DNA from 2 places in the Streptomyces sp. NPDC001507 genome. Region 1 is predicted to be linked to the other one. Evidence: riboswitches for the same ligand, from Rfam matches in the RefSeq annotation. Region 1 holds a riboswitch; the other holds the start of a gene.
The links. Region 1 has a riboswitch for ZMP and ZTP ahead of ACFY0K_RS02925 (bifunctional 5,10-methylenetetrahydrofolate dehydrogenase/5,10-methenyltetrahydrofolate cyclohydrolase). Riboswitches for the same ligand answer to the same signal wherever they lie in the genome.
Positions count from the first base shown of each region.

Region 2: it holds a riboswitch for ZMP and ZTP, as region 1 does, so the genes downstream of both, ACFY0K_RS29675 (glycine hydroxymethyltransferase) here and ACFY0K_RS02925 (bifunctional 5,10-methylenetetrahydrofolate dehydrogenase/5,10-methenyltetrahydrofolate cyclohydrolase) in region 1, are expected to answer to the same signal.

Region 1 covers NZ_JBIAVV010000001.1:624,297-630,803, reverse strand. Annotated here, with positions in the region: gene ACFY0K_RS02960 (rhodanese-like domain-containing protein) at 1-754, shown strand, start outside; gene ACFY0K_RS02955 (sulfite exporter TauE/SafE family protein) at 751-1,503, shown strand; gene ACFY0K_RS02950 (metal-sensitive transcriptional regulator) at 1,607-1,894, opposite strand; gene ACFY0K_RS02945 (rhodanese-like domain-containing protein) at 1,987-2,568, shown strand; gene ACFY0K_RS02940 (ABC transporter ATP-binding protein) at 2,648-4,414, shown strand; gene ACFY0K_RS02935 (hypothetical protein) at 4,484-4,780, opposite strand; gene ACFY0K_RS02930 (nuclear transport factor 2 family protein) at 4,954-5,319, shown strand; ZMP/ZTP riboswitch at 5,432-5,514, shown strand; gene ACFY0K_RS02925 (bifunctional 5,10-methylenetetrahydrofolate dehydrogenase/5,10-methenyltetrahydrofolate cyclohydrolase) at 5,539-6,387, shown strand; partial or broken gene ACFY0K_RS02920 (hypothetical protein) at 6,391-6,507, opposite strand, start outside.
Region 2 covers NZ_JBIAVV010000009.1:476,167-482,673, forward strand. Annotated here, with positions in the region: gene ACFY0K_RS29665 (glutathionylspermidine synthase family protein) at 1-592, shown strand, start outside; gene rocD (ornithine--oxo-acid transaminase) at 691-1,896, opposite strand; ZMP/ZTP riboswitch at 2,001-2,091, shown strand; gene ACFY0K_RS29675 (glycine hydroxymethyltransferase) at 2,124-3,578, shown strand; gene trpS (tryptophan--tRNA ligase) at 3,724-4,737, shown strand; gene ACFY0K_RS29685 (2'-5' RNA ligase family protein) at 4,868-5,446, shown strand; gene ACFY0K_RS29690 (decaprenylphospho-beta-D-erythro-pentofuranosid-2-ulose 2-reductase) at 5,460-6,215, opposite strand; gene ACFY0K_RS29695 (FAD-binding protein) at 6,241-6,507, opposite strand, start outside.

The sequences.
Region 1 (6,507 bases):
GCCGGTCACGCTGCTCGCCGAGTCGGCGGCCCAGCTCGCCGCCGCCCAGCGCGAGCTGAGCCGTGTGGGCATCGACCGCCCGGCCGCGGCCGCCACCGGCGCACCCGAAGCCTGGCTGCGCGCGGGCGAGCGGCCCCGCTCCTTCCCCCGCGCCACCTTCGCGGATCTGGCCGCACGCGGCACCGAGGACGTCGTCGTCCTGGACGTGCGCCGGGACGCGGAGCGCGCAGGCGACCACATACGGGGCTCGCTCCACATACCCCTGCACCACGTCCGCGAGCGCCTCGGCGAGATACCCGGCGGCACGGTGTGGGTGCACTGCGCGGGCGGGATGCGAGCCGCCGTCGCCGCCTCCCTCCTCGACGCGGCCGGGCGCGACGTGGTGGCCGTGGACGACGGGTTCGCGGCGGCGCGTGCGGCCGGGCTGCCGATGGCCCGGCTCACCCCGGCCGAGGCACGGGAGCGCACGGACACGGACGCCGTCCTGCTGGACGTCCGCGAGGCCGACGCATGGGCGGCCGGACACGCGCCGGGGGCCGTGCACGCCCCGCTGTCCGGGCTGACGGCCGGAGCTCCGCTGCCGCCGGCCGCCGTGGACCGCCCGCTCGTCGTGATCTGCCGCTCGGGGCGGCGCTCGCGGGAGGCGGCCGCACTGCTGACCGCCCGGGGGCTGGACGCGGTGGACGTCGTGGGCGGGATGACCGCCTGGCGCGCGGCCGGGCTCGCGGTGACCGCCGAGGGCACCGCCGGGTGAGCGCGCTCCTGCTCGCCCTCGGCGCCGGGGCCGTCACCGGGCTGGCACTCGGCGCCCTGGGCGGCGGCGGCAGCGTGCTGGCCGTACCGGCGCTGGACTATCTGCTCGGCTTCACCCCGGCCGCGGCCACCACCGCGAGCCTGGTCGTCGTCACGGTCACCTCGGCCACCGCACTCGGCGCGCACGCCCGCGAGGGTGCGGTGCGGTGGCGGGCCGGTGCCGTGTTCGCGGCGGCCGGGGTCGTGCCGGCGGCGGTTGGCGGAGCGGTCTCCCGGCAACTGCCGGCGGCGCTGCTGACCGGGGCGTTCGCGGTGCTCGCCGGCGTGGCGGCACTGCGCATGCTGCGGCCGGCGACCGCCCCGTCCAAGGCGCCGCCGATACCGGCGCGGGCGTCCCGGGTGGCCGGGGCGGGCGCCGGTCTCGGCGCGGTGACCGGGGTGCTCGGGGTGGGCGGCGGCTTCCTCGCCGTCCCGTCGCTGGTGAACGTCGTGGGGCTGCGGATGCGCGCGGCGGTCGGCACCAGCCTGCTGGTCATCACGATCAACTCGCTCACCGCGCTGGCGGCGCGCGCCGGTTCGGCGGCGGACGTCGACTGGTCGGCCGTGGGCCCCTTCGCCGGGGCCGCGATCCTCGGCGCCTGGGACGGCAGGCGGCTCGCGTCCCGGCTCTCCGCGGGCACTCTCCAGCGGCTCTTCGCCTACGCGCTGCTCGCGGTGGCCGCGTTCATGCTGGCCGACGCCGTCTGTTGACGCGCCCAGCGACAGCGCCCTGAAGGGGCGCGGGGAACTGCGCGACCAGCCACGACGGCGCCGCAGCCGGCAGACGGCACGTCGCGGCACTTGCCCGAACGGCTCAGGCCAGCGACAGGAACAGCTTCTCCAGCCGCGCCTTCATCTGCGCGGTCGTCTCACCGTCCGCCCCGCTCCGGGCGGGGTCGATGATGCACTGCTGGAGCCCGGTCGCGATGATCGCGAAGCCCGCCCGGTCCAGGGCGCGTGAGGCGGCGGCGAGCTGGGTGACCACGTCCTCGCAGTCGCGGCCCTCCTCGATCATCTTGATCACGCCGGAGATCTGCCCCTGCGCCCGGCGCAGCCGGTTCAGCACCGACTTGAGCTCGTCGCCCTCGAACTGCAGCTCCACGACCACCACTCCTCACATACCCGTAGGGGTATTTTACCCGCCCGCCGGGCGAAACCCCTCACTCATCCCTGCACGGAAGGATCGCACCCACCATGGCCACCACTCCCCCGAGCCCGGATCTCACGCCCGACCAGGCCCTCGCCCGCCTGGCGGAGCTGACCGTCGTCGACGTCCGCACGCCCGGCGAGTACGCCGCCGGCCATGTGCCCGGCGCCCACAACATCCCGCTGGACGCCCTGCACCGGGCGCCGGCCGCGCTCCGCGCCGCGGACGGCGAGCTCCTCCTGGTGTGTGCCTCCGGCGCGCGGGCCGAGCGCGCCCGGGCGGTCCTCGCCGAGCACGGCATCCCGGCGGCCACCCTCACCGGCGGCACCCGCGGCTGGGCCGGGCGCGGTCACGAACTGCACCGGCCGCGGGGTGCGTCCCGTGCGACGTGGGCCATGGAGCGCCAGGTGAGGTTCACCGCCGGGTCGGCCGTCCTCGTGGGTCTCGGCCTCGGGCTGCTGCACCCCGCCTGGCTGGTGCTGTCGGCCGGGGTCGCGGGCGGCCTGGTGTTCTCGGCGCTCACCGACACCTGCGGGATGGCCGCGGTCCTGTCGAAGCTGCCCCACAACCGGCCGCGTCCGGCCGACCTCGACGCGACCCTGGCGAGGCTCGGTTCCGCCCGTGGCTGACCGGGCACCGGGGCCGGGAACGGCCGTCGTAGCCTGGGGGCGTCGGAGGGCGCCGCCCGCCGCCCGGACGAGGAGCACCGTGACCGCCGCAGACGCAGTTCCGACGAGCCCGCCGAAAGAGCCCGTGTTCCGGCTGCTCCTCTCCTACGTGCGGCCGCACCGCCGGGCCCTGTTGACCGGTGCCGCGCTCTCGCTGGTGACGGGCGCGACCGGGCTGCTGCTGCCGCTGGTGGCGCGGGGGTTGATCGACGACCTGTCCCACGACCGTTCCATCACGGGCAAGTTGCTCGCGATGGCGGCGCTGGTGGTCGCCAACGCCGCGCTGGGCGCGCTGGGTTCGTACGTGCTGCGGCGCACCGCCGAGTCGGTGGTGCTCGGGGCACGGCGCACCCTCTCGTCCTACCTGCTCAGGCTGCGGATCACCGCGGTGGACCGGACCGAACCCGGTGACCTGATGGCGCGGATCACCTCGGACACCACCCTGCTGCGCGAGGTCACGACGGACTCGCTGGTCGCGCTCGGCACCGGCGGGCTCACCCTGGTCGCCACCGTGGTGATGATGGGGGTGGTCGATCCCGTGCTGCTCGGCGTCACCCTCGTCGTGATCGCCGCGGCGGGCACGGTGGTGGGCACGATCGTGCCGCGCATCAACCGGGCGAGCCGCCGGGCACAGGACGCGGTCGGGGTGATGGGAGCCTCGCTGGAACGGGTCCTGGGCGCGCTGCGCACGGTGAAGGCGTCCGGCGCCGAGCACCGGGAGGAACTCGTCCTGCACGAGGCCGCCGAGGAGTCCTGGCGGCAGAGCGTGCGGGCCGCCAAGTGGTCGGCCGCGGCGGGCAACACGGCGGGGCTCGCGATGCAGCTGGCGTTCATCACCGTGCTCGCGGTGGGCGGTGCCCGGGTGGCGACCGGTGCGATCGGGGTGGGCACGCTGGTGGCGTTCCTGCTCTACGTCTTCTATCTGCTGCAGCCCATCCAGCAGGTCGTCGGGGCGATCACCCAGTACCAGACCGGCGCCGGCGCGCTCGCCCGGATCCAGGAGGCGCTGCGGCTGCCCGCCGAACTCCCGTCCCGGCCCGCCGAGTTGCCGTCCGCCGGCGCCGAACCCGCCTCGGTCGCCTTCACCGACGTACGGTTCCGCTACGCCGACGACCTGCCGTACGTCCACCACGGGGTCAGCTTCGACGTCCCCGCGCGGGGCATGACGGCGTTCGTCGGGCCGTCCGGCGCGGGCAAGACCACCGTGTTCTCGCTGATCGAGCGGTTCTACGACCCGGAGTCCGGCACGATCGCCGTGGACGGCCGTCCGGTCGCCGACTGGGAGCTGCCGCTGCTGCGTTCGGCCATCGGGTACGTCGAGCAGGACGCACCGGTGCTGTCGGGGTCGCTGAAGGACAACCTGCTGCTCGGCAACCCGGAGGCGGACGAGGACGCGGTCACGCGGGTGGTGAAGACGACCAGGCTCGACGGTCTGGTCGCCCGGCTGCCGCAGGGTCTTGAGACGCTGGTCGGCCATCGCGGGACCAAGCTGTCCGGCGGCGAGCGCCAACGGGTGGCGATCGCAAGGGCGTTGCTGCGCCGGCCGCGGCTGCTCCTCCTGGACGAGGCCACCTCGCAGCTGGACGCGGTGAACGAGGCGGCGCTCCGGGACACCGTCGCCGACGTGGCACGGTCGACCACGGTTTTGGTGGTCGCGCACCGGCTGTCGACGGTGACCATGGCGGACCGGATCGTCGTCATGGACGCGGGCCGGGTCCGTGCGGTGGGCACGCACCGGGAGCTGGTGGCCGCGGACCCGCTGTACGCGGAGCTGGCGGCGACCCAGTTCCTGGCCTCGGAGCACTGAGCGCCGGCAACGACGGGGGCAACGAGAAGGGCCGCCCCTGCCGGGACGGCCCCTCGGTGTGCGGCGCGGTCAGGCTTCGATGCCCGGCAGCAGCCCCGTGGCGGGCGCGGCCAGGTCGGTGACCTGGTGCAGTTCGCCGAGTTTGTGGAGTCCGTTCAGCCCCTGCACCTGCTCCGAGACCTTCGGCATCCTGCCCCGGTACTCCGCAGGGATGTCGCTGCGGGAGACCGAGTCGAGCACGCCGAGCGCGGTGAGCTTCCCGGGGTGCTGCGCGCCCGCGTCGGCCGCGTTCGCCAGCGGCGCGGCGAGGCCGGTGACCCCGACGGCAAGGCCGACGGCGGCGACGATACGTCGTGTTGAGATCATGTCCTCAGCAACGGCCCCGGCACCGGGCCGGACACGGGCAGCCGGTCCGCCTCACCCGCAAGGCGGAGCGCGCGGCCTGCGCTTGCCGAGCCCGGCGGCGCGGGGGACGCTCGATGTGAGGGGCTCGCGCGGCCCGCTCCGCATCGGGCCGCGGGCTCCCGCAGGAGGTCACCATGGGCACCGCGACCGGTTCCACGTTCGACGCCGAGACGCTGCGCCGGGGCATAGAGGGGAACACCGGGAACACCCTTCTGGCGCTCTACGCGGACGACGCGGAGATCCGCATCATCGACCGCAACACCCAGCCCAGCCACCCCAAGGTCCTGCACGGCCGCCAGGACATCGCCGCGATGCTGGACGACGTCTACAGCCGCGACATGACGCACACGCTGGACCAGTGCATCGTCCAGGGCGACAAGGCCGCCTTCAGCGAGTCCTGCGAGTACGAGGACGGGGTCCGGGTGCTCGCCGAGTCGATGATCACGCTGCGCGACGGCAAGATCGCCGAACAGATCATGATCCAGGCATGGGACGAGTAGTCACCAGGACTGAGAGGGTCCAGGTCGGCTCGCGGCTGACCTGGACCTTCTCGGCGCGGGCGGCGCTGGGCCACGCCCGCCGCCGGAGACGCCGAGCGTCTCGGTTACCCTGAGGGCGGGCCGTGACTGGCGCTGAGGTGGAGCACCACCGGGGAGCGGCCCGCACTGTCGTTGCCGTGCGCCTGGGCGATCAAGGTCGAACCAGCTCAGGAGTGCCGCATGACCCAGGCCCGCCTCATGGACGGAACCGCCGTCGCCCGCCGGATCGTCGAGGAGACCGCGCAGCAGGCCGCCGACCTCACCGCACGGACCGGTGTCACGCCGTGTCTGGCGACCGTGCTGGTCGGCGAGGACCCCGCCTCCGTCACCTACGTCCGGATGAAGCAGAACCGCAGCCGCAAGGCGGGCATCGCCTCCCGTCACGTGGCCCTGCCCGCCACCACGACCACCGCCGAACTCGTCGGCAAGCTCCGGGAGTTGTCGGCCGACCCGGCGGTGCACGGCATCCTGCTCCAGCACCCGGTCGGCGAACACATCGACGAGCGGGCCGCGTTCGAGGCGATCGCGCCGGAGAAGGACGTGGACGGCGTGACCTTCGCGTCGTTCGCGACGATGAGCTTCGGCCTGCCGGGCTTCGTCTCCTGCACCCCCGGCGGCATGCTGCGCCTGCTCGACGCGTACGACGTGAACCCGGCCGGGAAGCGGGCGGTGGTCGTGGGCCGCAGCGCGATCCTGGGCAAGCCGGCCGGCATGCTGCTGCTCGCGCGCGACGCCACCGTCACCTACTGCCACTCCCGCACCCGGGACCTGTCGGCGGTCGTCCGTGAGGCGGACATCGTGGTCGCGGCCGTCGGCCGGCCCCGGCTGATCGGGGGCCGGGACCTCAAGCCGGGCGCGGTCGTGCTCGACGCCGGCTACAACGAGGGCAACGTCGGTGACGTCGACTTCGACACCGCCGTCGAGCAGGCCTCGCTGATCACGCCGGTGCCGGGCGGGGTCGGCCCGATGACGATCGCCGTGCTGCTGGAGCAGACGGTGGCGGCGGCCGCCCGGCAGCTCGGGGCGTGAGGGTCAGCGCAGCCAGGCGCGGTACTCCATGACGTCCCCGGCGTGCACCCCGTATTCGGGGTCGTCCCGGGTGAACGTGGTCTCCAGGCCGAGTACGGCACCGGTGGCGGGGTCCAGGAT
Region 2 (6,507 bases), on a different contig from region 1:
GGACCAGGCGGGCCTCGTCACCGACTGGATCCCCATGGAGGAGATCGGCTGGGACACCCTCTCCGGCCGCTTCGTCGACAACCGGCTCCGGTTCATCCGCAGCTGCTTCAAGCTCTATCCGTGGGAGTGGCTCACCACCGACGCCTTCGCCGCCCACGTCCTCGACACCCTCGACAACGGCGGCGGCACCGGCACCACGATGTGGATCGAGCCCGCCTGGAAGATGCTGCTCAGCAACAAGGCCCTGCTGGCGATCCTCTGGGAGCTGTATCCGGGCCACCCGAACCTGCTCCCGGCCTACCTCGACGGACCGAGGGAGCTGGCGGCCACCCGCGGATACGTCAGCAAGCCGCTGCTGGGCCGCGAGGGCGCGGGCGTGCGCGTTCACGCGCCGGGCGCGAAGCCCGTCGTCCGCGACGAGCCCTGCTGCTACCAGGAACTGGCCCCGCTCCCCGACTTCGACGGCAACCACGTGCTGCTGGGCGCCTGGGTGGTGGGGGAGGAGGCGGCGGGCCTGGGCATCCGCGAGTCACAGGGCCTGGTGACGGATGACTACGCCCGCTTCCTGCCGCACGTGATTCTGCCTGCCTAGGGGGCGCTGGGGGCTCCCCCGGCCTTCGGCCGGGGGAGGAACTGCGCGACAAGCCACGACGGCGCGGCACCCGCCGTCAGACCTCCGGCGGCACCCCCTTACGCACTCAGCACCGCCCACAACTGCTCAATCCCCCACTCCAGATCCTCCTCCGCCACGACCAGCGGCGGAGCCACCCGCACCGTCACCCCGTGCGTCTCCTTCACCAGCACCCCCCGCTCCATCAGCCGCTCCGCCACCGCCCGCCCCGAGCCCGCCTCCGGATCCACGTCCACCCCCGCCCACAGCCCCCGCCCCCGTACCGCCGTCACCCGTCCGCTCCCGGTCATCTCCGCCAGCCGCCGGTGCAGCAGGTCCCCCAGTTCGGCCGCCCGCTCCTGGAACTCCCCGGTCCGCAGCATCGCGATCACCTCCAGAGCCACCGCGCAGGCCAGCGGGTTGCCGCCGAAGGTGGACCCGTGCTCGCCGGGCCGGAACACCCCGAGCACCTCGGCGTTCGCCACCACCGCGGACACCGGCAGCACCCCGCCGCCCAGCGCCTTCCCGAGGACGTACACGTCCGGTACGACCCCCTCGTGCTCGCACGCGAACGTCCGCCCGGTCCGGCCCAGCCCGGACTGGATCTCGTCCGCGACGAACAGCACGTCCCGCTCGCGGGTCAGTTCCCGCACCCCGGCCAGGTAGCCCTCCGGCGGCACGATCACTCCCGACTCGCCCTGGATCGGCTCCAGCAGCACCGCGACCGTGTTCTCGGTCACCGCCGCCCGCATCGCGGTCAGGTCGCCGTACGGCACGATCTCGAAGCCCGGGGTGTACGGCCCGTAGTCCGCCCGTGCCTCCGGATCCGTGGAGAAGCTGATCACGGTCGTCGTACGGCCGTGGAAGTTCCCGCCCGCCACCACGACCTTCGCCATCTCCGCCGGCACGCCCTTGACCCGGTACCCCCACTTCCGGGCGGTCTTCACCGCCGTCTCCACGGCCTCCACGCCGGTGTTCATCGGCAGCACCATCTCCATCCCGCACAGCTCGGCCAGCTCCGTGCAGAACGCTGCGAACCGGTCGTGGTGGAACGCCCGCGACGTCAGCGTCACCCGCTCCAGCTGCGCCTTCGCCGCCGCGACCAGGCGGGGGTGGCCGTGCCCGAAGTTCAGCGCCGAGTAGCCGGCCAGGAAGTCCAGGTACCGGCGCCCCTCGACGTCCGTCATCCAGGCGCCGTCGGCCGTCGCGATCACCACCGGAAGCGGGTCGTAGGTGTGCGCGCTGTGCGCGTCGGCGGCGGCGACGAGGGCTTCCGTAGTGGTCACGGCGACTCCAGGGGACGCGGCGGGATTGCCCCCTTTCCTACCTCCTGCCCCTGCCCGACTGGTGGACGCCACGGCCCCCGGGCCCGGCGTGCCCGGTAATGTGATCCACGGGCCGTGACTGGCGCGCTGGGATGGGACCGACCATCGGGGAGCGGCCTGCGTCGTGACCGAGTGCCGTGCGCCTGGGCCGAACCGTGAATGCCGAACGCCATGTCCGGAGGTCCCGAATGTCAGACAAGTCCGCGCCCCTGTCCACCGAGTCCACCGCCTACCGCGCCGCCCTCGACGTGATCCGTGCCGTCGAGCCGCGGGTCGCCGACGCCATCGGCCAGGAGGTCGCCGACCAGCGCGAGATGCTCAAGCTGATCGCCTCCGAGAACTACGCCTCCCCGGCGACCCTGCTCGCGATGGGCAACTGGTTCAGCGACAAGTACGCCGAGGGCACGGTCGGCCGCCGCTTCTACGCCGGCTGCCGCAACGTCGACACCGTCGAGGCGCTCGCCGCCGAGCACGCCCGCGAGCTGTTCGGCGCCCGGCACGCCTACGTCCAGCCGCACTCCGGCATCGACGCCAACCTGGTCGCCTTCTGGGCCGTCCTCGCCGACCGCGTCGAGGTCCCCTTCCTCCAGAAGACCGGCGCCCGCCAGGTCAACGACCTCTCCGAGGCGGACTGGGCCGAGCTGCGCCAGGCCTTCGGCAACCAGCGGATGCTCGGCATGTCCCTGGACGCCGGCGGCCACCTCACGCACGGCTTCCGCCCGAACATCTCAGGAAAGATGTTCGACCAGCGCTCCTACGGCACCGACCCGGCCACCGGCCTGATCGACTACGACGCGCTGCGCGCCCAGGCCCGCGACTTCAAGCCGCTGATCATCGTCGCCGGCTACTCGGCGTACCCCCGCCTGGTGAACTTCCGGATCATGCGGGAGATCGCCGACGAGGTCGGCGCCACGCTGATGGTCGACATGGCCCACTTCGCCGGTCTGGTCGCCGGCAAGGTCCTGACCGGTGACTTCGACCCGGTCCCGCACGCCCAGATCGTCACCACCACCACCCACAAGTCGCTGCGCGGCCCGCGCGGCGGCATGGTCCTGTGCGACGACTCCCTCAAGGACCAGGTCGACCGCGGCTGCCCGATGGTCCTCGGCGGCCCGCTCCCGCACGTCATGGCCGCCAAGGCCGTCGCCCTCGCCGAGGCGCGGCAGCCCGCCTTCCGGGACTACGCCCAGCGCATCGTCGACAACTCGCGCGCGCTGGCCGAGGGCCTGATGCGCCGGGGCGCCACCCTGGTCACCGGCGGCACCGACAACCACCTCAACCTGATCGACGTCGAGACGTCGTACGGCCTCACCGGCCGCCAGGCCGAGTCCGCCCTCCTCGACTCCGGCATCGTCACCAACCGCAACGCGATCCCCGCCGACCCGAACGGCGCCTGGTACACCTCCGGCATCCGCATCGGCACCCCGGCCCTCACCACCCGCGGCCTCGGCACGGCGGAGATGGACGAGGTCGCGGGCCTGATCGACCGCGTCCTGACCACGACCGAGCCGGGCACGACGAAGTCCGGCGTGCCGAGCAAGGCCTCCCACGTCCTCGACGAGAAGGTCTCCACGGAGATCGCCCAGCGCGCGACGGACCTGGTCGCCGGCTTCCCGCTGTACCCGGAGATCGACCTGGGCTGATCAGCGCCGGTCAGGGGCAGCGCCCCTGAAAGGGGCGCGGGGGACTGCGCGAACGGCCCCCACCGACCCGCAGTCCCCCGCGCCCCGAAACCACCCCCCACCCGAGGGGCCGTTCCCACCCTCGCCCTCTGAGAGAATGGTGAGCATGGCCTCTGATCGACCCCGCGTGCTCTCCGGCATCCAGCCCACCGCCGGCTCGTTCCACCTGGGCAACTACCTCGGCGCCGTCCGCCAGTGGGTAGCCCTCCAGGAGACCCACGACGCCTTCTACATGGTCGTCGACCTGCACGCGATCACGGTCCCGCAGGACCCCGCCGACCTGCGCGCCAACACCCGGCTCGCCGCCGCCCAGCTGCTCGCGGCCGGCCTGGACCCGGACCGCTGCACCCTCTTCGTGCAGAGCCACGTCCCGGAGCACGCCCAGCTCGCCTGGGTCATGAACTGCCTCACCGGCTTCGGCGAGGCCGGCCGGATGACCCAGTTCAAGGACAAGGCCGCCAAGCAGGGCGCCGACCGCGCGAGCGTCGGCCTGTTCACGTACCCCATCCTCCAGGTCGCGGACATCCTGCTCTACCAGGCCAACGAGGTGCCGGTCGGCGAGGACCAGCGCCAGCACGTCGAGCTCACCCGCGACCTCGCCGAGCGCTTCAACGGCCGGTTCGGCGCGACCTTCACCATCCCGAAGCCGTACATCCTCAAGGAGACGGCGAAGATCTACGACCTCCAGGACCCGACGATCAAGATGAGCAAGTCGGCGTCCACGCCGAAGGGCCTCATCAACCTGCTCGACGACCCGAAGGCGACCGCGAAGAAGGTCAAGAGCGCGGTCACCGACACGGAGACCGTGATCCGCTACGACGCGCAGAACAAGCCGGGCGTCTCCAACCTCCTGACCATCCACTCCACCCTCACCGGCAAGTCGATCGCCGAGCTGGAGCGGGAGTACGAGGGCAAGATGTACGGCGCGCTCAAGACGGACCTCGCCGAGATCATGGTCGACTTCGTCACCCCGTTCCGGGAGCGCACCCAGCAGTACCTGGACGACGCGGAGACCCTCGACTCGATCCTCGCCAAGGGTGCCGAGAAGGCGCGGGCCGTCGCGGCCGAGACCCTGGCCCAGGCCTACGACAGGGTCGGCTTCCTGCCCGCCAAGCACTGAGCGGGGCGAAGCGCTGCACATCACTTCGGCCACGGCTGCCCGGGAGGCGGCCGTGGCCGTACAGTCGATAGCCGGACGCCCGGGTACGAACCCGACATGCGTCCGCCCATCACGACCGACGGGAGATGACGTGGGGACCGTAACGATCGGCGTGTCGATCGCGGTCCCGGAGCCTCACGGCAGCCTGCTCCAGGAGCGGCGCGCGGGCTTCGGCGACGCCGCGGCCCACGGCATCCCCACGCACGTGACCCTGCTGCCGCCGACGGAGATCGGCTCCGCCGAGTTGCCGACCGTGGAGGCGTATCTCGGCGAGGTCGCCGCCATGGGCCGGCCGTTCCCGATGCGGCTGTGCGGGACCGGTACGTTCAGGCCGCTGTCGCCCGTGGTGTACGTCCGGGTGGTCCAGGGCGCAGACGACTGCGCCTGGCTGCAGCAGCGGATCCGGGACGCGTCCGGGCCGCTCGACCGGGAGCTGCAGTTCCCGTACCACCCGCATGTGACGGTTGCGCACGGGATCGACGAGGCGGCCATGGACCGGGCGTTCGCCGAGCTCGCGGACTTCGAGGCCGAGTGGCCCTGTGCCGGGTTCGCGCTGTACGAGCAGGGCGCGGACGGGGTGTGGCGGAAGCTGCGTGACTACGTGTTCGGGGGCGCTGTCGTGCCGCCTCAGGTGGGGCACACGGAGCGGGGATCCATCGCCAGTCGGTAGCCAGCGGGCCGGATCAGATGGGCAACCTGCGGAAGACCGACCGTGGCATGTGCCGCAGTGCCGACATCACCACGCGCAGCGCGCCCGGTACCCACACCACCTCCGAGCGCCTGCGCAGGCCCAGTTCGATCGCCGTCGCCACCGCCTCCGGGGTGGTGGCGAGCGGGGCTTCCGCCAGGCCGCGCGTCATCCTCGTGCGGACGAATCCCGGCCGTACGACCATCACGTGCACGCCCGTCCCGTGCAGCGCGTCGCCCAGTCCCTGCGTGAAGGCGTCCAGGCCCGCCTTGCTGGAGCCGTAGATGAAGTTGGCGCGGCGGGCGCGTTCGCCGGCGACGGAGGAGAGGACGACCAGGGAGCCGTGGCCCTGGGTCTGCAGGGCCCGTGCGGCGACCAGGCCCGCCGAGACGGCGCCCGTGTAGTTGGTCTGGGCGACGCGTACGGCGTTCACCGGTTCGCGCTCGTCGGTGGCCTGGTCGCCGAGGATGCCGAAGGCGAGCAGGACCAGGTCGATGTCGCCGTTGGCGAAGACCTTGCCGAGAGCCGTCTCGTGGGACTCGGGGTCGAGCGCGTCGAAGGGGACGGTGTGGACGTCGGGGCCGAGGGCGCGCAGTTGCTCGGCGGCCTGTTCGAGGCCGGGGGAGGGGCGGCCGGCCAGCCAGACCGTGCGGGTGCGGCGGGCGATCAGCCGGCGCGCGGTGGCCAGCGCGATCTCCGACGTACCGCCGAGGACGAGCAGGGACTGGGGCATTCCGAAGGCGTCCTTCACGGCAACTCCTTGGGCTGGAGGAGGACTAGAGTCCGAGACGGCGGGACAGGTCGGAGACGAAGACTCCGCGTGGGTCCAGCTCCGCGCGCAGGGCGCGGAAGTCGGTGAGCCGCGGGTACATCGCGGCGAGCAGGTCGGGACGGAGCCGGGCGTCCTTGGCGAGGTAGACGCGGCCGCCGGCGCCCGCGACCTCCTCGTCGAGTTCGTCGAGGAAGGTGCCGAGACCGGGCAGCCCGGCGGGGATGTCGAGGGCGAGGGTCCAGCCGGGCACGGGGAAGGAGAGCCAGCCGGG